4 regions of the Pseudomonas sp. FW215-R2 genome follow, and region 1 is predicted to be linked to each of the others. Evidence: predicted binding sites of a transcription regulator. Region 1 holds the regulator's gene; each other region holds the start of a gene.
What was found. The regulator FliA, encoded in region 1, starts transcription of late flagellar genes. The targets are predictions, from matches to a motif close to CTAAAGTTTNNNNNNNNNNNGCCGNTAA.

Region 1 (4,775 bases):
CAGCGTTCGCTCATCGAAGCGGCGCAGCGTCAGGAAATGCAAGGTCAGCCGGTGATCCTGTTGGTAGCAGGCCCGGTTCGCGCGATGCTCTCGCGCTTTGGCCGCCTGGCAGTCCCTGGACTGCATGTGCTGGCCTACCAGGAAATTCCGGACAACAAGCAAGTGACCATCGTTGCGACAGTAGGGCCCAACGGCTGAGGTAGTGGTTTATGCAAGTTAAGCGTTTTTTCGCCGCCGATATGCGTCAGGCCATGAAGCTGGTTCGTGATGAGCTGGGCGCTGATGCCGCCATCATTGGCAACCGCCGCATTGCCGGCGGCGTCGAGCTGACGGCGGCGCTGGATTACAAACTGTCGGCGCTGGCGCCACGGGTTCCGAACATGGAACTCGAAGACGAGCTGCGCAAGACCCAGTCGCGCATCGTCACCGCCCAGGCCGAACTGAGCATGCGTGGTGAGGCCGACGGCAACACCAATCGCCAGTTGTTCTCCGGTCTGCCATTGACCGCCGGCCTGCCGCTGACGGCTGCCGAGCCTCTGACAGAACCGACTTACGCTGCTCCGGCGCGTCCGGCACCTGCGCCTGCGCCGGCTGCCGCTGGCGTTGATCCGCGTGCGCTGGATTCGATGCGTTTCGAACTCAACAGCCTGCGCGAGCTGATGGAAGTGCAGCTCGGCACTCTGGCCTGGAATCAGCTGCAAGGCAGCCGTCCGGCTCAGGCGAACCTTTATCGTCGTCTGCAACGCATCGGCTTGTCCGGCCCGTTGTCCCGCGACCTGCTGGCGCTGACCAGCGATATCGAAGAACCTCGTCAGGCCTGGCGCATGTTGCTGGCGCACCTGGCGCGGATGATCGCCACCCCGGAAGTCGAGCCGCTGGAAGAGGGCGGGATCATTGCCATGGTCGGTCCTGCCGGCATGGGCAAGACCACCACCCTGGCCAAGCTGGCCGCCCGTTACGTGCTCAAGTACGGCGCGCAGAACATTGCGCTGGTGAGCATGGACAGCTTCCGCATCGGTGCTCAGGAACAGTTGAAAACCCTGGGCCGGATCCTCAATGTGTCGGTGACCCACGTCGACCCGGGCCAGTCCCTGGTGCAGGCGCTGGATCCACTGCTGCGCAAACGCGTGGTGCTGATCGATACCGCCGGCCTGCAGGCCAGCGATCCGGCACTGCGCATGCAGCTGGAAAGCCTGGCCGGTCGTGGCATTCGGTCAAAAAATTATCTGGTACTGGCAACCACCAGCCAGAAACAGGTTCTAACCGCCGCTTATCACAGTTACAAGCGTTGCGGGCTCGCCGGGTGCATCCTGACTAAACTGGATGAGACGGCCAGCCTTGGCGAGGTGCTGAGCCTGGCGATCAGTCATGAACTGCCGGTCGCCTACCTGACCGACGGCCCACGGATTCCGGATGATCTGCATCTGCCGCGCCGTCATCAATTGGTCAGCCGCGCCGTCAGTGTGCAAATGCAGGAAGAACCCAGCGAAGAAGCCATGGCTGACATGTTCGCTGATATCTACCACAGTCCCACCAAGCAGGTTGGCTGAGGTAATGAACAGTTTTTGTACCTACATCGATGGTCTGCCATGCATTGTTCCGGTTGTGAACGCGCAGCCAGTAATGTGGCCTCCGTCTATGCAAGACAAGGTAAAGAAATAACATGGGCAGCATGCATCCCGTACAGGTGATCGCGGTGACCGGCGGCAAAGGTGGCGTCGGCAAGACTAACGTGTCAGTGAACTTGTCCCTGGCGCTGGCAGAGCTTGGCCGTCGGGTCATGCTGCTGGACGCCGACCTGGGTCTGGCGAACGTCGACGTTCTGCTGGGCCTCACGCCCAAACGTACCCTGGCCGATGTGATCGAGGGCCGCTGCGAGCTGCGCGACGTGCTGTTGCAAGGCCCCGGCGGGATCCGCATCGTGCCGGCCGCTTCCGGCACGCAGAGCATGGTTCACCTGAGCCCGGCCCAGCATGCCGGTCTGATTCAGGCGTTCAGCGACATCGGCGACAATCTCGACGTACTGGTGATCGACACTGCTGCGGGTATTGGTGACTCGGTAGTCAGTTTCGTTCGCGCAGCGCAAGAAGTGTTGCTGGTGGTCTGCGACGAGCCGACCTCGATCACCGACGCCTACGCCCTGATCAAACTGCTGAACCGCGATTACGGCATGAACCGCTTCCGCGTCCTAGCCAACATGGCCCAGAGCCCGCAGGAAGGTCGCAATCTGTTCGCCAAGTTGACCAAGGTCACGGATCGCTTCCTCGACGTCGCCCTACAATACGTCGGTGCGGTGCCTTACGACGAAAGCGTGCGCAAGGCGGTGCAGAAGCAGCGTGCGGTCTATGAAGCCTTCCCGCGTTCCAAGTGCGCACTGGCGTTCAAGGCGATCGCGCAAAAGGTCGACACCTGGCCGCTGCCCGCCAATCCGCGCGGCCACCTCGAATTTTTCGTCGAGCGCCTCGTGCAGCAAACGGCAGGACCTGTGCTATGACCGCCAGCGGTATGAATTTCTACAAGAAGTCGGCACGTGACGCGCAGTACGAGCTGATCGAGCGTTACGCGCCACTGGTCAAACGCATTGCTTACCACTTGCTGGCGCGATTGCCGGCCAGTGTGCAGGTCGAAGACCTGATCCAGGCCGGGATGATCGGCCTGCTCGAAGTCTCGACCAAATACGACGCCAGCAAAGGCGCCAGTTTCGAAACGTACGCGGGCATCCGGATCCGCGGCGCGATGCTCGATGAAGTACGCAAGGGGGACTGGGCACCGCGCTCGGTTCACCGCAACACCCGTATGGTCAGCGACGCGATTCGCTCGATTGAAGCTAAAACCGGCCGTGACGCTAAAGATCACGAGGTTGCGGCCGAACTCCAATTGAGTCTCGACGATTACTACGGGATTTTGAACGACACCCTGGGCAGCCGACTGTTCAGTTTCGACGACCTGTTGCAGGACGGCGAACACGAAGGGCTGCACGAGGATGGCGCAAGTGCTCATCTTGAGCCGTCGCGCGATCTGGAAGATGAGCGCTTCCAGGCTGCGTTGGCGGACGCGATTGCCAATTTGCCGGAGCGTGAGCGACTGGTGTTGGCGCTGTACTACGACGAAGAGCTGAACCTCAAGGAAATCGGTGAAGTCCTTGGCGTCAGTGAATCGCGGGTCAGCCAGTTACACAGCCAGTGCGCGGCCCGCTTGCGGGGGCGTTTGGGGGAGTGGCGAGCGCGCTGAAGGCAGTGTGGGGACGCTGCGAACGAGGCTGGTGCGGTGGTGAACGGCACCGGTCTTGCTCTGTTGTGCTCCAGACAGTCATCGAGTGCTTTGCCGGATTGATTGAAATGGCGCGTCCAGGTGCTGGGCGCGTTTAAGACTGCTTGGAGGTCGAATTGAACAAAGACATGAAAATCCTCATCGTTGATGACTTCTCAACGATGCGGCGGATCATCAAGAACCTGTTGCGTGACCTTGGGTTCACCAACACCGTTGAAGCCGACGATGGCACCACTGCCATTCCGGTGCTCAACAGCGGCAGCATCGACTTTCTGGTGACCGACTGGAACATGCCTGGCATGACCGGTATCGACCTGCTGCGTCACGTGCGCGCCGATGAAAAACTCAAGCACCTGCCAGTGCTGATGGTGACTGCTGAAGCCAAGCGCGAGCAGATCATCGAAGCGGCCCAGGCCGGCGTTAACGGCTACGTGGTCAAACCTTTCACGGCTCAGGCGCTGAAAGAAAAAATCGAGAAGATTTTCGAACGCATCGGCTGATGACGCGCGGGGGAGCTATGGAGCATAACGAATCTTCACAGGGCGACTTCGAGTCGACTCTGAAAAAACACGCGGTCGAACTGGTCGAAAGCCTTGAAAAAGGCAGGTTCGGCGACGCTGTGCAACTGATCCATGAGCTCAATCAGACCCGTGACCGTGGCCTGTACCAGGAAGTGGGCAAGCTCACGCGCGAACTGCACAGTGCAATCGTCAACTTCCAGATCGACCCGCATATGCCGCAGGCCGAGGAAGTATCGCAGATCACTGATGCGACCGAGCGTCTGGGCTATGTGGTCAAGCTGACTGAAGCGGCGGCCAACCGCACCATGGACCTGGTGGAAAGCGCCACGCCGGTGGTCAATGGCCTGGCTGACGAAGCCCAGGCATTGAGTGCCGACTGGGGACGTTTCATGCGCCGTGAAGTCGGGGCTGAAGAGTTCCGCGAGCTGGCGCGTCGGGTCGACGGTTTTCTGGCACGCAGCAGCGCGGACAACCGCGCGGTGTCGAGCAACCTCAACGACATTCTGCTGGCCCAGGATTACCAGGACCTCACAGGTCAGGTGATCAAGCGCGTGACCCAGTTGGTCACCGAAGTCGAAAGCAATCTGCTCAAACTCGTGCTCATGGCCAGTCAGGTGGACCGCTTTGCGGGCATCGAACATGACCGTGCGGCGATGCTCGCTGAAAAAGATCCACAAAAACATCTCTCGCAGGGTGAAGGTCCGCAGATTCATGCCGATAAACGAGAAGACGTTGTGTCCGGTCAGGACGATGTGGACGATTTGTTATCCAGCCTTGGATTCTAGAGTTTTGGAATTATAGGTTTTTTGGGTTTTTAGACCTGTAGGAGCACCCCCTAATGAGCTTCGGCGCCGATGAAGAGATCCTTCAGGATTTCCTGGTTGAGGCCGGCGAGATTCTTGAGCAACTGTCCGAACAACTGGTCGAGCTGGAAAGCCGTCCGGATGACGCAGATCTGCTCAACGCAATTTTTCGCGGTTTCCA
Region 2 (4,775 bases), on a different contig from region 1:
CTACGTGGGTTATGAAGAGGGCGGTTACCTGACCGAAGCGGTACGGCGCAAGCCTTACTCGGTGATCCTGCTGGACGAAGTCGAGAAGGCGCACCCGGACGTGTTCAACATCCTGCTGCAAGTGCTGGAGGATGGTCGTCTGACCGACAGCCACGGCCGTACGGTGGATTTCCGCAATACCGTGATTGTCATGACTTCCAACCTCGGTTCGATGCAGATCCAGGAACTGGTCGGTGACCGTGAGGCGCAACGTGCAGCGGTGATGGATGCGATTTCCACCCACTTCCGTCCGGAGTTCATCAACCGGGTCGACGAAGTGGTGATCTTCGAGCCATTGGCGCGGGATCAGATCGCGGGCATTACCGAGATCCAGCTGGGTCGTCTGCGCAGTCGTCTGGCCGAGCGCGAGCTGAAGCTGGAACTGAGCCCGGAGGCGATGGACAAGCTGATTGCCGTCGGCTACGACCCGGTCTATGGCGCACGGCCGCTGAAACGGGCGATCCAGCGCTGGATCGAGAACCCGCTGGCGCAGTTGATCCTGTCGGGACGCTTCCTGCCGGGCGAGACCGCGACCGGTGTCGTGGAGAACGACGAGATCACGTTCAACTGACACCTGAAGGTGGTGAAGTAAGGAAGGCCTCGCACTGCGAGGCCTTTTTTTTCGTTAGGCTGTTGAACTCAAAGGAAAAGGCTTGTAAAGTGCGCCCCGCAGTCAGTCACCAACACGGTTTCAGCTCACTGGGCAGAAATCTGAAATAAGTTGCAAATCATTAACTTGAAAGCAATTTAGGGGGTTGACAGAGGTGTTCTAGGTTGTAGAATAGCGCGCCTCAGACACACGAACGCAGCGATGCGAAAACGGTGTCGAGAAGCTGCAAGTTTCACCGTAGTAAATTGAAATATGTAGTTCCGTGATAGCTCAGTCGGTAGAGCAAATGACTGTTAATCATTGGGTCCCAGGTTCGAGTCCTGGTCACGGAGCCAATTTCAAGCCGGGGTATAGCGCAGTCCGGTAGCGCGCCTGCTTTGGGAGCAGGATGTCAGGAGTTCGAATCCCCTTACCCCGACCATTTTTGGGTCGTTAGCTCAGTTGGTAGAGCAGTTGGCTTTTAACCAATTGGTCGTAGGTTCGAATCCCACACGACCCACCATTTTTGAAACCAGTTAACGCTGGGATCGAATCTTAAGATCAGAGGCCAAAAGCGCTGATCGAAGAAGGCGATCTTTGAAAGGTCGCCTTTTTTTTACCGGGGTATAGCGCAGTCCGGTAGCGCGCCTGCTTTGGGAGCAGGATGTCAGGAGTTCGAATCCCCTTACCCCGACCATATTAAAAATCCTCGTATCGAAAGATACGGGGATTTTTTTTGTCCTCCAGAAATGTTTCATTCAAGTCATCGTACAACTTGCCGATAGCCCGCTAACGAAAGGGGTCTGCCGTCGATCGCCCCTTGAATCCGGCCAATACAAGAAAAAGGGCGTTCGTCATGTTGCTTCGTCAGTTGAATATTGCTCCCCGTGCCGCCCTGGGCTTTGCCCTGATTGCTGTGCTGGTAGCGTTGCTCGGCGTGTTTGCCCTGGGCCAGATGTCGAGCATCCGCGAGAGCGAAGTCGCCGTGGAGAATCAATGGCTGCCGAGCATTCGTGGCGGTGACGAGATCCGCGAAATCATGCTGCGTATCCGCACCATCTCCCTGCGCATGGCGCTGGATCAGGACCCGAACAACGTCGCCACCTACCGCAGCCAGATGGACACCCGCGACAAGGAACTGAGCGAGAAAATCGCCGCGTACGACCGACTGGTCACCACCCCGGAAGGCCAGCAGTTATACGATCAGTTCAAGAAAACCTTCGCGGCCTACCGCGCCGGCATCACTCAATCGTTCGCACTGGCCGAGCAAGGCAAGCGTGACGAGCTGACCAAACTGCTGCTGGTCGACATGAAAACCGTGGTCGACGGCTCCGGCAAGCAACTCAATGACCTGGCGGACCTGTTCGCCAAACAGGTCGCCGCAGAAAGCCGTAACTCCGCCGCGCACTACGAAACCTCACGCACCATCGTCAGCCTGTTCATCGCACTGGCAGCATTGGCGACCGTGGCCCTGGCGATGCTGCTGACGCGCAGCATCGTTCGCCCCCTGAGCGCCGCTGTGGATGCTGCGGAAAACGTCGCAAGAGGGGATCTGACGCGGCCGATCGAGACCGATGGCAATGATGAGGTCAGCCGTTTGCTCAAGGCGCTGGCGACCATGCAACAAAACCTGCGTGAAACCCTGCAAGGCATCAACGGTTCAGCCACGCAACTGGCGACTGCGGCCGACGAACTCAACGTCGTCACGCTCGACAGCACCCAAGGCCTGCAACAACAGAACAACGAAATCGAACAGGCCGCCACCGCCGTCAACGAAATGACCACGGCGGTCGAGGAAGTCGCACGCAATGCAGTGTCGACCTCCGACGCGACGCGCCAGTCCAGCGAATCGGCGCATCTGGGGCAAGAGCGGGTCAGTGAAACCGCCAGCGCCATCAACGCGCTGGCCAGTGAGGTGCAACACACCGGCGAGTTGGTGCAATCACTGGCCAATCAATCTCAAGACATCGGCAAGGTGCTGGACGTGATCCGGGCGATCGCCGAGCAGACCAACCTGCTGGCGCTCAATGCCGCCATCGAAGCGGCGCGGGCAGGGGAGAGCGGACGCGGGTTCGCGGTGGTTGCTGACGAGGTCCGCGCGCTGGCCTATCGCACGCAGCAATCGACCCAGGAAATCGAGCAGATGGTGCAAGGCATGCGCAACGGTTCAAGCCTGGCGCTGGAGTCGATGCAGGCCAGTGCCTCGCGTGCGTCCACCACGCTGGTGCTGGCCGAACGGGCCGGTGAGGCGCTGCAAACCATCACCGCGTCGGTGCATGAGATCCACGAACGCAACCTGGTGATCGCCAGCGCCGCCGAAGAGCAGGCGCAGGTGGCGCGGGAAGTGGATCGCAACCTGGTGAATATTCGTGACCTGTCGGTGCGTTCGGCGGCCGGCGCCGATCAAACCAGCGCTTCCAGTCATGAGCTATCGAAACTGGCCAATGCATTGCAGGGCATGGTGCGGCGCTTCCAGCTGTAATCCGTGCAGATATAAAAAAGCCGCGCTCCTCGTGAGAGAAAGCGCGGCTTTGTTTTGTCGGGACAGAATGAAAATCAGGCACCGTCCTGGTCTTTCAGGTGTTCGAACAGGCCTTTCGGCATTTTCTTGCCGTTGGCTTCGAAGTTGGCTTTGACGTTGTTGTAAGCCTCTTGCTCGTCGATGAAGCCGTCATGGTTGGTGTCGATCTTGTCGAAGTCAGATTTCGGCGCGACCTTCAGGAACTCGGCGCGCGAGACTTTGCCGTCGCCATCGGTGTCGGTCTTGGCCATCGACGCGTCGCCGCATTTGCCTTCACCGCATTTGCCTTCCGGGGTTTTCACCGAGGTTTCAGCCGAGGCAACCATGTAGCCCTGGGCCAGCGGTTGTGCGGCGAACACCGAGCCGGACAGCATCAGGCCGCCAGCCAGTACGGCACCGACCAGGCCAAGGGAGGTTTTGCCAATTTTCGAAGTGCGGGTCATTTCATTCTCCTTCGGTTGCACTGCGCAACCACACGTTAAGGGCGATCAGCCGGAGCAGGTGTGCTCGGGTGTGGCCATTAAGCGGTGGCGGTGTATCGCGTCTGTGTCGAGGAGCGGGGCGTTTGTAAGCGAAGGTGAGGAAAGCGCGGGCAGATACAGTAAAAGACAAAACCCTGTGGGAGCGAGCAGGCCCGCCCCCACAGCGTTTTACATCAGTGCAGCTTCAGGCGCGGCTCGGTGCCGCGTCCGATCTTGCTGCCCAGCATCAGCATGGCGGTGCGGAACGGGCCGTACAGCGCCATCTGGTGCATGCGGTACAGCGACACGTAAAACATCCGCGCCAGCCAGCCTTCGAGCATCACGCTGCCGGTCAGGTTGCCCATCAAGTTACCCACAGCCGAAAAACGCGACAGCGAAATCAGCGAGCCGTAGTCGGTGTACTTGTACTCCGGCAGGGTCTTGCCTTCGATCCGCAGTTTCAGCGACTTGGCCAGCAGCGACGCCTGTTGGTGCGCAGCCTGGGCCCGTGGCGGAACGTTGCGATCCGAGCCCGGTTGCGGGCAGGCGGCGCAGTCACCGAAGGCGAAAATGTTTTCGTCGCGGGTGGTCTGCAAGGTCGGCAGCACTTGCAGCTGGTTGATGCGGTTGGTTTCCAGGCCATCGATGTCCTTGAGGAAACCTGGTGCGCGGATCCCGGCAGCCCAGACTTTCAGGCTGGCCTTGATCTCGTTGCCATCGGCGGTGATCAGGCTGTCGGCGGTGACCTGGCTGACCGACGCGTTGGTCATCACATTGACCCCGAGTTTTTCCAGGGTCTTGTGCACCGGCCCGCTGATACGCTCCGGCAGGGCTGGCAGCACCCGTGGCCCGGCTTCGATCAGGGTGATGTGCATGTTTTCCGGTTTGATCCGGTCCAGACCGTAGGCCGCCAGCTCATGAGCGGCGTTGTGCAGCTCGGCCGCCAGTTCGACGCCCGTGGCGCCGGCGCCGACGATGGCCACGCTGATCTGCTGGACCACATCGGTTTGCCCGGCGTGAGCACGCAGATAGTGATTGAGCAATTGCTGGTGGAAACGCTCGGCCTGTTTGCGGGTGTCGAGGAACAGGCAGTGCTGCGCTGCGCCCTGGGTACCGAAATCGTTGGTGGTGCTGCCGACCGAGATCACCAGCGAGTCATAAGGCA
Region 3 (4,775 bases), on a different contig from region 1:
TCCGAATACAGCTTCACCTCGAAGAAGACCCAGCTGTAGAGCAACACCATGACCAGCCCGATCGGCCAGCACCAGGGATTCTGTTTGACCGTCAGCCAGACGGCGATCACACCGAGGGCGGCGGCAAACAGTTCGAGCCCGGACATGCAAGATCCTTGGAGGGAGTAAAAGAGGGGGCGGATTGTACCCAAAAACCTGTGGGAGTGAGCCTCCCACAGGGCAACAACGTCAGACGCGGAACTGGCGCAGCAATCCGTTCAACTGCTCGCTCAACTGGCCCAGCCGCACACTGGCGGCACTCGACTGCTCAGCGGCCATTGCGGTGCTGTGGGACAGGCCGGCGGCCTGGGTGACGTTCTGGTTGATGTCCTCGACCACGTGCGCCTGTTGCAGGGTCGCACTGGCGATCGACGCGTTCAGGCCGTTGAGGTTGCGCAGCGCCTGGCCGATGGCATTCAGGCTCGCACCGGCCAGTCCGGCCTGCTCGATGGTCAGTTGCGAGGCCTTGCTGCTGTCACCGATCACTTTCACGGCGGCTTCGGAATGGTTTTGCAGACGCTCGATCATCGACTGGATTTCCGCCGTGGATTTCTGCGTGCGTTGCGCCAGCAGGCGGACCTCATCGGCCACCACCGCAAAACCACGCCCCTGTTCGCCGGCACGGGCGGCTTCGATGGCGGCATTGAGCGCCAGCAGGTTGGTCTGTTCGGCAATCGAGCGGATTACCTCCAGAACGCTGCCGATCTGCGTGCTTTCGGTCGCCAAAGTACGAATGACTTCGACCGCCTGATCGATGGTGCCGGACAGCTTGTCGATTTGTTGCAGGCTGCCGTCGATGTTGATCTGGCCCTGTTGCGCCTGCGCCTCGGCATCACGCATTTCGTTGGCGGCATGCTCGGCGTTCTTCGCCACATCCTGCACGCCGTAAGTGACTTCGTTGATGGCGGTCGCCACCAGTTCCATCTGCTGCGACTGTTGCTGGCTGCGCTGCTGGGCCTGACTTGCGTCATTGCCCAGTTCAGTGGAGGACTGGCCCAGCGCACTGGCCGACACCTGCAAATCGCCGATCACCCGGCGCAGCTTGGCGGTGAAGGCATTGAAGTGATGCGCCAACTGCGTGACTTCGTCCTGACCGTGGGTGTCGAGGCTGCGGGTCAGGTCGCTTTCGCCGCTGGCGATGTTGGCCATGGCGTTCACGGTTTCCTGCAACGGGCGGACGATGCTGCGGGCAATCAGGATCACCAGCACGCCCATGATCAGTGCGATCACCAGGCCGACGACGGAAGCCTTGATGACCTGGCCCTGAAACTCGGCCTGTACATCGTCGACGTACACGCCGGAACCCAGTACCCAGCCCCATGGCTCGAACAGTTTCACGTAGGAGGTCTTGGCCACCGGTTCACTGGCACCGGGTTTCGGCCAACGGTAGTCGACCATGCCGGCGCCCTTGGATTTGGCGATGGCAACCATTTCGTTGAACACCGCAAAACCGTCCGGATCGCGGATCGCCGAGAGGTTCTGGCCTTCAAGTTTGGGATTGGTCGGGTGCATGACCATCACGGGCGTGAGGTCGTTGATCCAGAAGTAATCGTTCTGGTCATAACGCAGGCCGCGAATCGCGGTCAGTGCCTGCTTCTGGGCGGCGTCGCGGGTCAGGGTTCCGGCCGCTTCCAGTCCCTGGTAATAGGTCAGCAAACCGCTGGCGGTCTGCACCACGTGTTGGGTTTTCTGGGCCTTGGCGTGATACAGGTCATCGTGGATCTGCTTGAGCATCAACAGGCCCAAGGTCAGCAGCATGACCACCGCCACAATCAAGATGAGCCACAAGCGTCGGCTGATCGACACACTGCGCAAGCTGTTCATAACGCTGTCACTCCGATTTCTTTTTCTTGTAATAAATCACCGCCAGCATCCAACCACGTTTCCATGGCCGGGCATACGCGACCCAAGTCGTAGAACGCGGCAGCGCTATTACGGCTTGTCTGATAGGATTTCGGCCCCGCGCGTGAAAACCTGAACCCAAGTTGCCATTTCACGGAATTTTGACTGTTTCGTGTGGATCCTTTGCGCGCGGAATCGGTACAGCAACAAACAGCTACGCTGAACGCAGTGAACGTAAAAAAATACTATCGGGGCATGCCGCTGAGCATCGCTCTTTGGGGGATTGATGGATCTTTGGACCGCCTTGCAGGCACTGATTCTTGGAGTTGTAGAAGGGCTGACGGAGTTTTTGCCCATTTCCAGTACCGGACACCAGATCATTGTCGCCGACCTGCTGAACTTCGGTGGCGAACGCGCCATGGCGTTCAACATCATCATCCAGCTCGGCGCGATTCTCGCGGTGGTCTGGGAGTTTCGCCGCAAGATTCTCGACGTGGTCATCGGTTTGCCGACTCAGCCGAGTGCGCGACGCTTTACCGCCAACCTGCTGATCGCCTTCCTGCCCGCCGTGGTGCTGGGCGTGATCTTTGCCGATCTGATTCACAAGTACCTGTTCAACCCGGTCACCGTGGCGACGGCGCTGGTGGTGGGCGGCATCATCATGTTGTGGGCCGAGCGTCGGCAGCATGAAGTGCACGCCGAAACCGTGGACGAGATCACCTGGAAAGATGCACTGAAGGTCGGCTTTGCCCAATGCCTGGCGATGATCCCGGGCACCTCGCGCTCCGGCTCGACCATCATCGGCGGCCTGTTGTTCGGCCTGTCACGCAAGACCGCCACCGAGTTCTCGTTCTTCCTGGCGATGCCGACCATGGTCGGTGCGGCCGTGTACTCGGGCTACAAGTACCGCCATCTTTTCGTGCCGGCGGACTTCCCGGTGTTTGCCATCGGTTTTGTCACGGCGTTCGTTTTCGCCATGATCGCTGTTCGCGGCTTGCTGAAGTTCATCGCCAGCCACAGCTACGCGGCCTTCGCCTGGTACCGGATTGTTTTCGGCCTGTTGATTCTGGCGACCTGGCAATTCGGCTGGGTGGACTGGGCGGCGGCCAAGGCATGAATGACTCCCGCGCACGCCGGCCGGATCGCGGTCCTTCCGGTGGCAGCATCCAGCATCTGAAGTTGAAGCTGATGGTGTTGCTGATCGTCTGTGCGTTGCCGCTGTTCGGTTCGCTGTCGATGTGGCTGCGCGGAATCTCACTGGTACCGCTGACGGCCTACGGAATTGTCAGCGTGCTGGCGTTCTTCCTGTACTGGGCCGACAAGCGCAAAGCTCGCGCCGAGGCCTGGCGCACCCCGGAGAACGTCCTGCACGCCGTGGAACTGGCGGGCGGCTGGCCGGGTGCGTTGATCGCCCAGCAAGTATTCCGGCACAAGACGCGCAAGGTGTCGTTTCAGATTCTGTTCTGGGTGATCGTCGCGCTGCACCAGGTGTTCTGGATCGATCAGTTGTTCCTCGGCTCGAACCTGTTGGCGCTGGGTTAGGGCTACAGCAGCAAACCCACCTGGGTTTTCTTCGGCAGCTTGCTCACCACCAACTGGTGAGAACGTTGCAGCAACCCTCGCAGTTCCTCGGCGCCCAAAGGGTAGGGCGGGTGCATGATGATCCACTGCGCCCGTGCCAGATACGGCGCCGGGTGAATGCCCGGCCGGTCGCAATGACCGAGAAACAGATCCTTGTCGACCTTGAACGCCAGCGACTCACCGCGCAGCCCCTGCAGGGCGAACATCTTGTTGCCGGCAATCGAAAACACCCGCACGCCGCCCCATTTGTAGTCTTCTTGAGCGCCGGGCAATGCCAGGCAAAAATCCGCGACGTCCGCTTCGCTCAACTTTCCTTGTTTCATAACAATCGCTCTCCACAGGCATTAAACGACTCAACCAGATGATCGATCCAGGCACGCACCGCCGGCATCACTCCTCGCCGGTGCGGATACACCGCTTGCAACCAGCCGCCGGGCAATGACCATTCCGGCAGCAACTGCACCAGCGTGCCGTTGTTCAGTTCCGCTTCGCAATACATCATCGGCAGCAGGGTGAAACCCTGGCCGGCCAGCACGCAGGCCTTGCGCACGATAAAGTCGTCGATCCCCAGCCGGGCCTCCAGCGCCAGATCGCAACTTTTGCCGTGCTGATCGAGCAGGCGCACATGCACCATGCGATCGGCTTCCAGTGCGCCCAGCACCGGCAGGTTTTTCAGATCCTGCGGGTGATTGATTTCCAGACCCTCTATAAAAGAAGGACTCGCCACGACCACCATTTGCGCCTGGCGCAAACGGCGGGTGACCAGCATCGGCTCTTCGGTGCCGTGCTCGCGCACGCGCAGGGCCACGTCGATGCCTTCGGTGATCAGATCGACCCGGCGATTGATCAGGGTGACTTCCAGTTGCACCTGCGGGTACTTGCCCAGGAAGTTGCTGATCACCATCGGCAGCATTTCATGGGCAAGCCCCGTCGGGCTCGAAACCCGCAGACGTCCACGGGGCTCGCTGGACATACTGGCCACCGTCTCATCAGCCATTTCCGCTTCCAGCAGCATCGCCTGACAATGACGCAAATAGCGCTCGCCAACCGCAGTCAGCTTCAGTTGGCGGGTGGTGCGTTGCAGCAAGCGCGCGCCGAGGCGTTCTTCCAGTTCGGCGATCCGCCGCGAGAGTCGCGACTTGGGAATGCCCAGCAAACGGCCGGCAGCGGCAAATCCGCCGGCCTCGACCACTTTGGCAAAATAGTAGAGATCGTTGAGGTCTTGCATGGGGAAATCCGACTGTTCTATCAGTGGGACAAACTATCGCATTGTTGCCGTCTAATCAGCTATTGGTTTCGTAGGTAGGATTGTC
Region 4 (4,775 bases), on a different contig from region 1:
GTTGCCCGAACGAATACCTGAGCCAGAACGAGCCTTTGAATGAAAAGGCCTTCCTGCAGCCAGGCACTCAGCAAGTGGCCGCCGGTTATGCCATCTACGGTCCGCAAACCATGCTGGTGCTGACCCTGGGCCACGGCGTGAAAGGCTTTACCCTGGACCGCGAAATGGGCAGCTTCGTCCTGACCCACGAAGACATCACCATTCCTGAAAGCACCCAGGAATTCGCCATCAACATGTCCAACCAGCGTCACTGGGAAGCCCCGGTACAGCGCTACGTTTCGGAACTGCTGGCCGGTGAAGAAGGCCCGCTGAAAAAGAACTACAACATGCGCTGGGTCGCGGCGATGGTTGCCGACGTGCACCGCATCCTGACCCGTGGCGGTCTGTTCATGTACCCGCGCGATAGCCGCGAGCCGTCCAAACCGGGCAAACTGCGCCTGATGTACGAAGCCAACCCGATGTCGTTCCTGGTGGAACAGGCGGGCGGCGCTTCCACCGACGGTCACCAGCGCATCCTCGACATTCAGCCTGAAGGCCTGCACCAGCGCGTAGCGGTGTTCCTCGGCTCGAAAGAAGAAGTCGCTCGCGCCACGGCTTACCACAAGGAATAAACCATGATCGCGCCCTGGCAGCCGTTGCTCGATTGGTGGTTCGGTCATTCCGAATCGGCCACTGAAGTGACGGCGCAACAGGGCAAGTTGTGGTTCGGCAAGAAAGACAGCCAGGACCTCGAAGCGCGTGAGCGTTTCGGGGTCTTTGTCGATCAGGCCCTCGCTGGCGAATTGACCGAGTGGACGCAACGTCCCGAAGGTTGGCTGGCGGTGGTGCTGCTGCTCGATCAACTCCCGCGAATGATCTTTCGCGATACTCCCAAAGCTTTCTCTGGTGATCTACGGGCACAGAAGCTGGTTGCCCAAGGCATCGCGGCGGATTTCGATCGGCAGTTGAAGCCGATCCAGCGACTCTTCATCTACCTCGTCTTCGAACACTGCGAAAACCTCGCGGTGCAGAATGAAGCGGTCTCGCGATTCATCGAACTGGTGGCCGAACAGCCGGAGGCGGAGCGCGGGGTGTTTGCCGACAACCTGGATTATGCCGAGCGGCATCAGCGGGTGATTGCGCGGTTTGGGCGGTTTCCGCATCGCAATGCGGTGTTGGGGCGGGTGTCTACGGCGGAGGAGTTGGCGTTTCTTTCGCAGCCGGGGTCGAGTTTCTGAATCAGCATCAAGACGACTGACCTCTTCGCAGAAAGGCCCGCGAAGAGATCAGTGAGAGCGCCTTATATCCTGAAGCTGCCTACCAACTGCTTCAACCGCGCCGCCTGCTGCTCAAGATCCGCACAAGCGCGCAACGTCGCCTGCAAGTTCTCCACACCTTCCTGGTTCAGCGTGTTGATCTCGTTGATGTCGACGTTGATCGACTCGACCACGGCCGTCTGCTCTTCCGTTGCCGTCGCCACCGACTGGTTCATGCCGTCGATCTCGCCGATGCGCTGGGTCACGCTGCCCAGGCGTTCGCCGGCCTGGTTGGCGATGCCGACGCTGCTTTCGCTCTCACGCTGGCTTTCGGTCATGATGCCGACCGCCTGACGCGCGCCGACCTGCAGCTCTTCGATCATTTTCTGCACTTGCTGCGCCGAATCCTGGGTGCGGTGCGCCAGGTTGCGCACTTCGTCGGCCACCACGGCGAAACCACGACCGGCCTCACCGGCACGGGCTGCTTCGATGGCGGCGTTGAGGGCCAGCAGGTTGGTCTGTTGGGAGATGCTGGTGATCACTTCCAGAATCTGCCCGATGTTCACGGTGTTGCTGTTCAGCGTTTCGATGTTGCCGCAGGAATCGCTGATCTTCGCCGACAGTTGTTGCATCGCGTGGATGGTTTTATCCACAACTTGCTGGCCGTCTTCGGCCAGGCTGCGCGCGTCGCTGGAGTGTTGCGAGGCGAGGGCGGCGTTCTGGGCGATTTCCTGGGCGGCGGCGCCGAGTTGATTGATCGCGGCGGCCACGCTGTTGGTACGCGAGGCCTGCTGGTCAGAGTTGTACATCGACGAGTTGGACGCCGCGACCACGCGCAGGGCAACTTCGTTGACCTGGCCAGTGGCAGAAGACACTTCGCGGATCGAGGTATGGATACGTTCGACGAAGCGGTTGAACGACAAGCCCAGCGCGCCGAATTCGTCGTGGCCGTGGATGGTCAGGCGTTTGGTCAGGTCGCCTTCGCCTTCGGCGATGTCATGCATGGCGCGGCCCATGGTCAGCAGCGGTTGCATCAGGACGCGGATCAGCATGCCGAGCAAGGCGATGATGATCACCACGGCGATGATCATGGCGATCAGCGCCGAGGTGCGGAACTCGCTGAGCATCGAGAATGCGGTGTCCTTGTCCAGCACCAGCGCCACGTACCAGTCGGCCGACGGCACGCCGTTGACGCGGGTGAAGGAGATCAGTTGGGTCTTGCCGTTGAACTCGACTTCTTTCAGGCCCGGGCTGACTTTTGGTGCGCCGTTGGGATAGGCCTCGGCCAGGGTCTTGAGCACCAGTTTGCTGTCGGGGTGGATCAGGATCTTGCCGTCGGCACTGACGATGAACGCGTGGCCATGGCCGCCGAAGTTCAGCGAGTTGATGATTGCGCTGATGCTGGTCAAGTCGATGTCGGCCCCGGCCACACCGATCATCTGGCCCTGGCGCTGCACCGGGGTGGCAACGGTAATCACCAGTTTGCCCGACGAGGCGGCGATGTACGGTTCGGTGACGATGGTCTGCTGTGCGCTGTTCGCGGCCTTGTACCAGCCACGGGCGCGCGGGTCGTAATCCGGTGCGCGGTTGCCGGCCGGGACCGAGAACATCACGCCGTCGGCACCGCCGAAATAGCTGAGCTGGAAATTGCCGGTGTAGGCGGGCAGGTCGATGATGCGCTTAAGGCTGGCGGGGGCATTGCCGTCGGCGACAACCTGCTGCGACATCGATTGCAGCAATTGAATGCGGCTTTCCAGCCAGGTCTGGATGTTGCTGGTGGTCAGGCTGCCCAGTTCCTGCATTGACGCTTCGGTGCTGGTTTGCAGGGCTTCGCGTTGTCGATAGTCGTTGAACAAAATGAAACAGGCGAACGCAACGGCCACCACGAGGGCGGCAGCCAACAAGATCTTGTGGCTGAATTTCATGTTTCTGGTCATTAAGTGAGCTACCGCGAAGGGGCTGGTCAAGAAGGGGGCGGCAATTTGCCACACTCTGGGGCTTTGCGCTGCTCTTATTTCGACCGCGGCGCGCCAAAGATTAGGCGACTTTTGCGAAAGGCGACGAAATGCTCAATAGCCCTACAAAGTGTCTGATTTGCTGATGAAAGCCGGACGAGCGGGCTAACAAATAGCCATGTGCCCAGGGAACCAGACAGGGGTTTTCTCTTCTAAGCTTCTGGTTGGCGCCATGCCATCCCCCTTCCGTTCCAGGAGTTACACCATGTCGCTGCGATCTATCGCCCTTCTGTCGTTTTGCGTGCTGTTGGCCGCATGCAGCAAGGTCAATCAGGAAAACTACTCGAAGCTCTCGGCCGGGATGGCCAAGGCCGAAGTGGAGACGCTGCTCGGCAAGCCCACCGATTGCTCGGGCGCGCTCGGCATGTCCAGTTGCACCTGGGGCGACAAGAACAGCTTTATCAGCGTGCAGTACGCCGGTGACAAAGTGTTGATGTTTTCCGGCCAAGGCCTGAAGTAAACCGGGGCTACGCGCCCACGGGAGAAAAACAATGAAGCGGTTATTGCTTGTCCTTTTTGCCGGCCTGGTATTGGCCGGCTGCGCCACGACCGGTGAAGATCCGCTGGCGCCCAAGACAGTCCACAGCGTCAATCTCAAGCGTTACCAGGGCACCTGGTACGAGTTGGCGCGGCTGCCGATGTATTTCCAGCGCAACTGTGCGCAATCCGAAGCCCGCTACAGCCTCCAGCCTGACGGCAACCTCGGCGTGTTCAACCGTTGCCTGACCAAGGACTGGCAGTGGGAAGAGGTCAAGGGCACGGCTTATCCACAGGTGCCGGGCAAGACCGACAAGTTGTGGGTCGAGTTTGATACCTGGTTCTCGCGGCTGATTCCGGGTTCGGCGAAGGGTCAATACTGGGTGCTGTACGTCAGTGACGACTACAAGACCGCCATTGTTGGCGACCCGAGCCGACGTTACCTGTGGCTGTTGTCCCGCACGCCGACCGTCAACGGTGTGGTGCGCGAAGAACTGCTGAGCAAGGCGCGTCAGCAGGGTTATGACACCACGCGGTTGATCTGGCGCGCATCGGATCAACAGATGGCCAAGACGTCCAACTGACGCGCAACAAAAAACCTGTGGAGGTTGCCCTCCACAGGTTTTTTTGTGTCAGCCCAAAAGGTCTCGCAGGACCTGGGTGAAGGCGCGATTGCTGTCCTCCTCCCCGGCATGTCGCCCGTCACGAACGACCCACTGACCGTTGACCAGCACGTCACGCACCTGACGGTCGCCACCGGCAAACAGCCAGCGGTTGAGGATCCCGTCACCGCTGGCCGTGGTCAGATACGGATCGCTGCCATCGAGCACAATCCAGTCGGCGCGTTTGCCGACTTCCAGTGCACCGATCGGCTGGCCCAGCGCCTGAGCACCACCGTCCAGCGCCGCGTCATACAAGGTGCGGCCGACCATCGGTTGATCCGCGCCGTACAAACGGTTGCGACGCTGATCGCGCAGACGCTGGCCGTATTCCAGCCAGCGCAATTCTTCCACCACGCTCAACGACACATGGCTGTCGGAGCCGATAC

Region 2: the regulator FliA is predicted to act here: its motif matches at 1,386-1,413, upstream of AC3WRD_RS11425 (methyl-accepting chemotaxis protein).
Region 3: the regulator FliA is predicted to act here: its motif matches at 1,991-2,018, upstream of AC3WRD_RS22915 (methyl-accepting chemotaxis protein).
Region 4: the regulator FliA is predicted to act here: its motif matches at 3,249-3,276, upstream of AC3WRD_RS01545 (methyl-accepting chemotaxis protein).

What each region holds. Positions count from the first base shown of each region.
Region 1 is NZ_JBYTBO010000005.1:236,442-241,216, forward strand. Features, by position in the region: gene flhA (flagellar biosynthesis protein FlhA) at 1-198, shown strand, start outside; gene flhF (flagellar biosynthesis GTPase FlhF) at 210-1,550, shown strand; gene fleN (flagellar synthesis regulator FleN) at 1,664-2,494, shown strand; gene fliA (RNA polymerase sigma factor FliA) at 2,491-3,231, shown strand; gene AC3WRD_RS09565 (chemotaxis response regulator CheY) at 3,399-3,770, shown strand; gene AC3WRD_RS09570 (protein phosphatase CheZ) at 3,788-4,576, shown strand; gene AC3WRD_RS09575 (chemotaxis protein CheA) at 4,630-4,775, shown strand, end outside.
Region 2 is NZ_JBYTBO010000006.1:270,107-274,881, forward strand. Features, by position in the region: gene clpB (ATP-dependent chaperone ClpB) at 1-610, shown strand, start outside; tRNA gene AC3WRD_RS11405 (tRNA-Asn) at 909-984, shown strand; tRNA gene AC3WRD_RS11410 (tRNA-Pro) at 994-1,070, shown strand; tRNA gene AC3WRD_RS11415 (tRNA-Lys) at 1,076-1,151, shown strand; tRNA gene AC3WRD_RS11420 (tRNA-Pro) at 1,249-1,325, shown strand; gene AC3WRD_RS11425 (methyl-accepting chemotaxis protein) at 1,485-3,110, shown strand; gene AC3WRD_RS11430 (HvfA family oxazolone/thioamide-modified RiPP metallophore) at 3,185-3,592, opposite strand; gene AC3WRD_RS11435 (NAD(P)/FAD-dependent oxidoreductase) at 3,805-4,775, opposite strand, start outside.
Region 3 is NZ_JBYTBO010000019.1:6,229-11,003, reverse strand. Features, by position in the region: gene pnuC (nicotinamide riboside transporter PnuC) at 1-146, opposite strand, end outside; gene AC3WRD_RS22915 (methyl-accepting chemotaxis protein) at 229-1,863, opposite strand; gene AC3WRD_RS22910 (undecaprenyl-diphosphate phosphatase) at 2,168-2,998, shown strand; gene AC3WRD_RS22905 (DUF1294 domain-containing protein) at 2,995-3,423, shown strand; gene AC3WRD_RS22900 (MmcQ/YjbR family DNA-binding protein) at 3,426-3,785, opposite strand; gene AC3WRD_RS22895 (LysR substrate-binding domain-containing protein) at 3,782-4,690, opposite strand.
Region 4 is NZ_JBYTBO010000001.1:356,960-361,734, reverse strand. Features, by position in the region: gene AC3WRD_RS01555 (class 1 fructose-bisphosphatase) at 1-611, shown strand, start outside; gene AC3WRD_RS01550 (DUF924 family protein) at 615-1,217, shown strand; gene AC3WRD_RS01545 (methyl-accepting chemotaxis protein) at 1,280-3,172, opposite strand; gene AC3WRD_RS01540 (hypothetical protein) at 3,456-3,710, shown strand; gene AC3WRD_RS01535 (lipocalin family protein) at 3,742-4,311, shown strand; gene AC3WRD_RS01530 (formimidoylglutamate deiminase) at 4,360-4,775, opposite strand, start outside.